One region of the Streptomyces sp. NPDC005393 genome, then DNA from elsewhere that is predicted to be linked to it. Evidence: riboswitches for the same ligand, from Rfam matches in the RefSeq annotation. Region 1 holds a riboswitch; the other holds the start of a gene.
What was found. Region 1 has a riboswitch for thiamine pyrophosphate ahead of thiO (glycine oxidase ThiO). Riboswitches for the same ligand answer to the same signal wherever they lie in the genome.
Positions count from the first base shown of each region.

Region 1 (4,406 bases):
GGGCGGCCCGGTTTGGTGGGGGTGGGCCAGCAGGGGCCGGTGCAGAAGTAGTCGACGCCGGGCTCGACGGCCGCCGCGTCCACCTCCGCCTCCGCATGCGTGGAGCGCCCGATCAGCACGTCGTCGCCGAGGATCGCGCGCGCCGCGGGCACCGGCAGGTCGCCCTGGCCCAGATGGAGCGCATCGGAGCCGATGGCGTGGGCGACGTCGGCCCGGTCGTTGACGGCGAGGAGCTTGCCATGCCGGCGGCAGGCGTCGGCGAAGACCTCGAGGTGCTCCAGCTCCTCGGCCGCCTCCATGCCCTTGTCCCGCAGCTGGACGATGTCCACCCCGGCCCCCAGGACGGCGTCCAGGAACCGCGGCAGGTCGCCCTGGCGCTTGCGGGCGTCGGTGCACAGGTAGAGCCGGGCATCGACCAGCTGTTCACGTGCGGTGGCGGCCATGAGGTCGGGTTCCCCCCGGGTCGGCGGCGTACGGGCCGGGCCGGATCACCAGGCCCGGCCCGTACGCCTTCGGTCGTTCGAGCGGTGTGCGGCGTCAGACGGCCAGTGCCTGGGCCCGGCGCTTCACTTCCGTGCCGCGATTCTCGCGCAGGGCCTGCGCCGGTGTGCCGGGCAGGGTCGGGTCGGGGGTGAAGAGCCACTCCAGCATCTCTTCGTCGCTGAAGCTGTCGTCCTTGAGGAGCGTCAAGGTCCCCACGAGGCCCTTGACGACCTTTCCGTCACTGATGAACTCCTCGGGCACCTGGAGCACCCTGTTCTCGCCACGGCGCACCGCGATCAGCTGGCCCTCCTTGACCAGCTGCCGGACGCGCGTCACTTCGACGCCGAGCCGTTCGGCGACGTCAGGGAGGGTGAGCCAGGCAGGGACGAGAGCATCGATCTTTGCGTCAATCTCGGTCACGGAACAAGCCTGCCATCTGGGACTGACAGTCGGTAGCCAGGCGTCCGCCGGGCGGGCCGCCGGGCCCCGGTCCCGGGGCTCCCGCCCCGGCGGTCACCGACCGGTCACAGAACGGCCGACTTCAGCGGCACCGAGGGGTCCATGGCCCGCGTACGGTCCAGCCGCGCCCCGCGTTCGATCAGCTTCCGCCCCTGGGCCAGATCGCGCGGACGGCCGACCGCCAGCAGGGCGACCAGGGCCCCCTCGCGCAGCCAGCACACCGACCACGCCGCGCCCGTCGGATCGCCGCGCCAGACCAGCTCGTCGTCGGCCTCCGAGTGGTGCCCCGCGTACTGCACGAACCGCCCGAACTGCTCGGACCAGAAATACGGCACCGGGTCGTAGACCGAACCGGGGAAGTGGGCGGCCGTCCGGCTCCCCACCACATTGGCGGCGACGGTCTGGGGCCCCTGCACCGCGTTGTCCCAGTGGTGCACCAGCAGCCGGGTCCCGTACCGGGTGGACGGGAAGGACGCGCAGTCGCCGACCGCGTAGACGTCCGGCACCGAGGTACGCAGCCGCTCGTCGGCGGCCACGGACCGGTCCGTGGCCAGGTCGACGCCCGAGCCCGCCAGCCAGTCCGTCGCGGGCCGAGCCCCGATCCCGACGACCACCGCGCCCGCCCGCAGCCGGGTGCCGTCGCCGAGCAGCAGTCCGCTCTCGTCCACGGCGGTGACCGGCGCGCCGGTGACCAGGGTGGCGCCGTAGTCCGCGTACCAGCCGGCCATATAGGCGGCGACCTCGGCCGGGAGAGCGCCCGCCAGCGGCCGGTCCGCGGCCTCGACGACGGTCACGGCGCAGCCCGCCTCGCGCGCCGCCGTCGCGAACTCCGCGCCGATCCAGCCCGCGCCCACGACCACGATCTCGTGCTGCCGGGCGAGCACGGGGCGCAGCCGTTCGGCGTCGTCCAGGGTGCGCAGCAGATGGACGCCGGGCACGCCCTCGCCGCCGGGCAGCGGGATCGGCTCGGCCCCGGTGGCGATCACCAGGACGTCGTACGGCACCGGCCCGCCCTCGGCCTCCACCAGCCGTTCCTCCGGACGCAGCCCGGTGACGGGGACGCCGAGCCGCAGCCCGATGCCCAGCGCGGCGAAGTCCACGTCGAGCGCGGATCCCTCGGCCTTGCCGAGCAGGACGGCCTTGGACAGCGGCGGCCGGTCGTACGGCTGGTGGGGCTCCGCGCCCAGCAGGACGATCTCCCCCGACCAGCCCTGCTCGCGCAGCGCGACGGCGGTCTGCACCCCGGCCATGCCGGCGCCGACGATCACCACCCGCTGTCCGCTGCCGACACCGCTGCCACCCGAGGACGCCGTCTTCGTTGTCGTCGTCTCATCGCTCACACGATCACTGTATTGCGGCAGGTAGGGCGGACCGCAGAGCGCATGGCGAGATCTCGGGCACAGACAGACCGGCCGTACGGCAGGTGGCCCGGCCCGCACTTCCGGCCCCTCAGGCCGCGTACTAGGGTGACGGGACAGAGCACTCGCGGGAGCCCGGACGCACCGGGCTGAGAGGGAGGCTGGGCGGCCTCCGACCGTACGAACCTGATCCGGGTCATGCCGGCGAAGGGAGGGGCAGCGTGCCCATGCACGCACCACACGGACGTGACGACACCTACGACGCCCTCGTCCTCGGGGGCGGCATCATCGGCCTGGTCACGGCCTGGCGGGCGGCCCAGCGGGGCCTGCGCACCGCTGTGGCCGACCCCGCGCCTGGCGGCGGAGCCGCTCAGGTCGCGGCCGGGATGCTGGCGGCCGTCACCGAGCTCCACTACGGCGAGCAGACCCTGCTGGGTCTCAATCTGGCCTCCGCGCGCCGCTATCCGGACTTCGTGGCGGAGCTGGAGGAGGCGAGCGGCCAGGACGTCGGCTACCGCGCCTGCGGCACGCTCGCCGTCGCGCTCGACGCCGACGACCGGGCCCATCTGCGGGAGCTCCACGCACTGCAGCAGCGGCACGGGCTGGACTCGCAGTGGCTGACGGGGCGCGAATGCCGCCGCCTGGAGCCGATGCTCGCGCCGGGCGTACGCGGGGGGCTGCGCGTCGACGGCGACCACCAGGTCGATCCACGGCGGCTGGCGGCGGCGCTGCTCGCCGCGTGCGAGCGGGCCGGGGTCGTCTTCCACCGGGCCCGCGCGGAGCGGCTGACGGTCGCCGGCGACCGTAGTACGGGCGCCGAGCTGGCCGACGGGACGCGGCTGGCCGCCGAGCGGACCGTCCTGGCCGCCGGCAGCCTCAGCGGCCGGCTCGCGGGCGTCCCCGACGACGTCCGGCCGCCCGTGCGTCCCGTCAAGGGCCAGGTGCTGCGGCTGTCCGTGCCGGGTCCGTACGCGCCGTTCCTCTCCCGGACCGTACGGGCGGTGGTGCGCGGCGGGCATGTCTATCTCGTCCCGCGCGAGAACGGCGAGCTGGTCGTCGGCGCGACGACCGAGGAGCTGGGCTGGGACACCACGGTCACCGCGGGCGGCGTGTACGAGCTGCTGCGCGACGCCCATGAGTTGGTGCCCGGCATCACCGAACTCCCCCTCGTCGAAACCCGCGCCGGGCTGCGCCCCGGCTCCCCCGACAACGCCCCGCTGCTCGGCCCGACCGCGCTCCCGGGGCTGCACCTGGCCACCGGCCACTACCGCAACGGCGTCCTTCTCACGCCCATCACGGGCGATGTCATGGCCGAGGCGCTGACGAGCGGAGAACTCCCGCCGCAGGCGCGGCCGTTCTCCCCGCACCGCTTCGCGGCCGGCCACCCGTCCGCCCCCGCGCCCTTCGCAGCACAGGAGCAGCCCGTATGAGCGTCACCGCCCGGATGACCGTCTCCGTGAACGGAGAGCCCCGCGAGATCCCCGACGGCACCACCCTCGACCGGCTCGTCGCGACCCTCACCCAGGCGCCCACGGGCGTCGCCGCCGCCCTCAACGAGACGGTCGTGCCCCGCACCCAATGGGCCGCGACCCCGCTCGGCGACGGCGATCGCGTCGAGGTCCTCACCGCGGTCCAAGGAGGCTGACCCCCCTCATGACGCACACCACGACGGCCGACGCCGCCACCACCGCCCCCCTCACCGCGCCCGATCCGCTGACGATCGCCGGTACCGACTTCACCTCCCGCCTGATCATGGGCACGGGCGGCGCGCCCAGCCTGGAGATCCTGGAACACTCGCTCCTCGCCTCCGGCACCGAGCTGACGACCGTCGCCATGCGGCGGCTCGACCCGACCGTGCAGGGGTCGGTCCTCTCCGTACTCAACCGGCACGGCATCCGTGCCCTCCCCAATACGGCGGGCTGTTTCACCGCCGGTGAGGCCGTCCTGACCGCCCGCCTCGCCCGCGAGGCCCTCGGTACGGACTGGGTGAAGCTGGAGGTGGTCGCGGACGAGCGCACGCTGCTCCCCGACCCCATCGAGCTGCTGGACGCCGCCGAGATCCTGGTCGACGACGGCTTCACGGTCCTGCCCTACACGAATGACGAC
Region 1 covers NZ_JBEXFG010000006.1:26,693-31,098, forward strand. Annotated here, with positions in the region: gene thiE (thiamine phosphate synthase) at 1-443, opposite strand, end outside; gene ABZS71_RS08410 (Rv2175c family DNA-binding protein) at 538-903, opposite strand; gene ABZS71_RS08415 (FAD-dependent oxidoreductase) at 1,008-2,192, opposite strand; TPP riboswitch at 2,418-2,530, shown strand; gene thiO (glycine oxidase ThiO) at 2,528-3,730, shown strand; gene thiS (sulfur carrier protein ThiS) at 3,745-3,945, shown strand; gene ABZS71_RS08430 (thiazole synthase) at 3,954-4,406, shown strand, end outside.

Region 2 (4,406 bases), on a different contig from region 1:
CGAGCGGCACCAGGACCCAGGAGGCGCGCAGATCCAGCGGAGGTTCGTCGAGCGCGATGAGGAAGCCGAAGCCGACGGTGACGGCGGAGGTGCCGAGCGGCAGCATCAGCAGCGCGTCGAAGCCCCGTACCAGCCGCCCGGCCCTCCGGGTCAGCGCGGCGGCGGCCAGACCACCCACGACGAGGGCGAAGAGGGTGGCGAGCGCCGCGTACCGCAGGGAGTTCCCGACGGCGTCCACCGGGGCCACGAAGAAGGTCCCGCCGCTGTCGGCCGCGGACTGGAGCGCCCGGTAGTACGTGAAGCCGTAGCCGTCCGGTCCGTCGAGCGAGCGCTCCGCCAGCACCGCGAGCGGCGTCACGATCAGCAGCGCGACGACGGCCAGCACACCCCACAGCAGGGCCCACTGCGCCGGGCCCTGCGGGCGGCGCGCCGTCCGGTCGGGGTCGACAAGCCTCAGGGCGCCCTCCCGGCGCCGTACGGTCCACGCGTGCAGGGCGAGGACGGCCGCCACCGCCGCGAACTGGACGACGGTGAGCACCGCGGCCGTCGGCAGGTCGAGCAGCTGCGCGGTCTCCCGGTAGATCGCCACCTCCAGCGTGGCGTAGCGCGGGCCGCCGAGGATCTGGATCACGCCGAAGGAGGTGAAGGTGAACAGGAAGACCATCAGCGCGGCGGCGGCCACGGCGGGGGCGAGGGCGGGCAGCGTCACCCGGCGCCAGGCCGCGAGGCGGCCGGCGCCGAGCACCCGCGCGGCCTCCTCCTGCCGTGGGTCGAGCTGGGCCCACAGCCCACCGACGGTGCGTACCACCACCGCGTAGTTGAAGAAGACATGGGCGAGGAGGATCGCCCAGACGGTGGTGTCGAGCCGTACGCCCCACAGCTCGTCCAGCACCCCGCCGCGGCCGAGCAGCGCCAGGAACGCGGAACCGGCGACCACGGTCGGCAGGACGAAGGGCACGGTCACCACGGCGCGCAGCAGCCGCTTGCCGGGGAAGGCGAAGCGGGCGAAGACATAGGCGCCGGGCAGCGCGACCACCAGGGTCAGGGCGGTCGAGGCGACCGCCTGCCAGCCGGTGAACCAGAGGATGTGCAGCGTCGCCGGATCGCTCACCACCTCGGCGATCCGGCCGAACCGCCACCGGCCGTCGACGCGCAGCCCCCGGGTGACGATGGCGGCCACGGGATAGGCGAAGAAGACCGCGAAGAAGGCGAGGGGAACGGCCATCAGGGCGAGCCGCAGCGCGGCGGCGCGCAGCCGGGACCGCGTCGGCGCCTTTGGATCGGGAGCCGTACCGCGCTTGTCCTTGGCTACGGGCTCGGGCTTTACAGGACGAGCGAGGACCATGTCCTGACCCACGGCTCACGGTTCTTGGCGATCTTCTGCGGGGACAGGGTGGCCGAGTCGGCGATCTTCACCCCGTACCGGGTGAAGAGCTCGGGCAGCTTCGCGTCCTCGCGCGCCGGGTTGACGTACATGTTCAGCGGCACGTCCTCCTGGAACCGCTTGCTCAGCAGAAAGTCCAGCAGGGCCTTGCCGCCCTTGGTGTTCCCCGCGCCGTTCAGCAGCCCGGCGAACTCGACCTGCCGGAAGCAGGTCCCGGTCGCCACCCCGGTCGGGGCCTTCGCCGGCTTGGACTTCGCGTCGGCCACCTCGGCGGGCGGGCTGGAGGCGTACGAGACGACGAGCGGCCGGTCGCCGTTGCCGCCGCCGGCCGAGCCGGAGAAGCGGTCGTAGTACGCCTGCTCCCAGCCGTCGACGACCTCGACGCCGTTGGCCCGCAGCTTCTTCCAGTAGCTCTTCCAGCCGTCGTCGCCGAACGTGGCGGCCGTGGCGAGGAGGAAGCCGAGGCCGGGGGACGAGGTGGCCGCGTTCTCGGTGACGAGGAGGTTCTTGTAGGCGGGCTTGGTCAGATCGTCGAGGGACCTGGGCGGCGCCAGCTTCTTGTCGGCGAAGTACTTCCGGTCGTAGTTGACGCAGATGTCTCCGAAGTCGACCGGGGTGACGCGGTGCTTCGCCTTGTCGAGCTGGAGGGCGGCCGGGACCTTGTCCAGGCCCTTGGCCCGGTACCGGGTGAACAGGTCGTTGTCGAGCGCGCGGGAGAGCAGCGTGTTGTCGACGCCGAAGAACACATCGCCCTGGGGGTGGTCCTTGGACAGGATCGCCTGGTTGACGGCCGCCCCGGCGTCGCCGCCGGTCTGCACCCGCACCTTGTAGCCGGTCTCCTTCGTGAACTCCTTGAGGACGGCCTTGGAGGCCACGAAGGAGTCGTGCGAGACCAGGGTGACGGTCTTGGAGTCCGAGCCGCCCTTGGGGTCCCCGCCGCAGGCGACGAGGGCGGAGAGGCCGAGTGAGCCGAGGAGGGCGGTCCCGATGGCACGCCGAAGGTGGCTGTTCATGGTGATGCTGACTCCCTACGCCGGTATGACCCGGATCAGGTCCGAGGGTCTGCGGCCGTGCCGCACTCTCAGCGCTCTGTGCGCTCCCCTGTCGGAATGTTCATTTGTACGACCTTGCCGCGATGCCGCGAGGGCGCGAAGGCACCGTATCAGCCGGTCCTCAGCGCTCCGAAGCCGCCAGCTGTCCGCAGGCCCCGTCGATCTCCTGCCCCCGGGTGTCCCGGACGGTCACGGGCACTCCGTGCGCCTCCAGGGCCGCCACGAACGCCTTCTCGTCCTCCGGGCGGGACGCGGTCCACTTGGAGCCGGGCGTCGGGTTGAGCGGGATGAGGTTGACATGCACCCGATGCCCCTTGAGCAGCCGGCCGAGGAGATCGGCGCGCCAGGCCTGATCGTTGATGTCCTTGATCAGGGCGTACTCGACGGAGATGCGGCGGCCGGACTTCTCCGCGTACTCCCACGCGGCGTCCAGGACCTCGCGCACCTTCCAACGGGTGTTGACCGGGACGAGGGTGTCGCGCAGCTCGTCGTCGGGCGCGTGCAGCGACACCGCGAGCCGGCACTTGAAGCCCTCGTCGGCGAACCGCAGCATCGCCGGGACCAGCCCGACGGTCGAGACGGTGATACCGCGCTGGGACAGGCCGAGGCCGTCGGGCTCGGGGTCGGTGAGCCGGCGGATGGCGCCGACGACGCGGCCGTAGTTGGCCAGCGGCTCGCCCATGCCCATGAAGACGATGTTGGACAGCCGCGCGGGGCCGCCGGGGATCTCCCCGTCGCGCAGTGCCCGCATCCCGTCGACGATCTGGTGCACGATCTCGGCCGTGGACAGATTGCGGTCCAGACCCGCCTGCCCGGTGGCGCAGAACGGGCAGTTCATGCCGCAGCCCGCCTGAGAGCTGATGCACATGGTGACCCGGTCCGGGTAGCGCATCAGGACGGACTCCACGAGCGTGCCGTCGAAGAGCCGCCACAGGGTCTTGCGCGTGGTGTCGTCGTCACAGCTGATGTGCCGCACCACACTCATCAGATCCGGCAGCAGCTCGGCCGCCAGCCTCTCGCGCGCGGCCGCCGGGATGTCGGTCCACTGGGCGGGATCGTCGGCGAAGCGGGCGAAGTAATGACGCGACACCTGGCCGGCCCGGAAGGGCTTCTCCCCGAGGGCGGCAACGGCCTCGCGGCGCTGGGCGGGGGTGAGGTCGGCGAGATGCCGCGGGGGCTTCTTGGCCCCACGCGGCACGGCGAAAGTGAGTTCTCCGGGCTTAGGCATGGTTCAACCAGTGTCGCAGACGTACGAAGGGCCGGCCCCGCGCCAGGAGCGGCACGGGGCCCGGAGGGCGGTCGTCAGCCGCCGCCTACGAAGATCACCAGCAGCAGCCAGACCACGGGGGCGGTGGGCAGCAGCGAGTCGAGCCGGTCCATGATCCCGCCATGGCCGGGCAGCAGCTTGCCCATGTCCTTGATGCCGAGATCCCGCTTGATCATGGACTCGCCGAGGTCGCCGAGGGTCGCGCTGACCGCGACCGCGAGGCCGAGCAGCAGCCCCTGCCACCACACGCCGCCCTTGATCAGGTACTGCATGCACAGCGCGCCCGCGACCATCGCGAAGGTCACCGCGCCCAGCAGCCCCTCGCGGGTCTTGCCGGGGCTGATGCGCGGCGCGAGCGGGTGGCGGCCGAAGCGCCAGCCGACCGCGTACGCCCCGGTGTCGCTGACCACGGTCAGCAGCAGGAAGGTGAGCACCCGCTGCGGGCCGTCCTCGGTGTCGAGCATGAGCGCCACGAAGGTGGCGAGGAACGGCACGTAGAAGGCGGCGAAGACCCCCGCCGTGACATCCCTGAGGTAGTCGTCGGGGGGCTCGGTCATCCGCCACACCAGCACCGCGAGCGCGGTGAGCGACACCGCCACCACCGCGCCCTGCGCACCGCGCACATAGCCGGCGACGACCATGGCGACGCCGCCGACGGCGAGCGGCACCAGCGGGACCCGGATGTTCTTGCACTCGGCCAGCC
Region 2 covers NZ_JBEXFG010000022.1:45,215-49,620, forward strand. Annotated here, with positions in the region: gene ABZS71_RS19520 (iron ABC transporter permease) at 1-1,225, opposite strand, end outside; gene ABZS71_RS19525 (thiamine ABC transporter substrate-binding protein) at 1,324-2,397, opposite strand; TPP riboswitch at 2,393-2,497, opposite strand; gene rlmN (23S rRNA (adenine(2503)-C(2))-methyltransferase RlmN) at 2,558-3,664, opposite strand; gene ABZS71_RS19535 (phosphatidate cytidylyltransferase) at 3,739-4,406, opposite strand, start outside.
Region 2: linked by a shared signal. The riboswitch ahead of ABZS71_RS19525 (thiamine ABC transporter substrate-binding protein) and the one ahead of thiO (glycine oxidase ThiO) in region 1 are both predicted to bind thiamine pyrophosphate.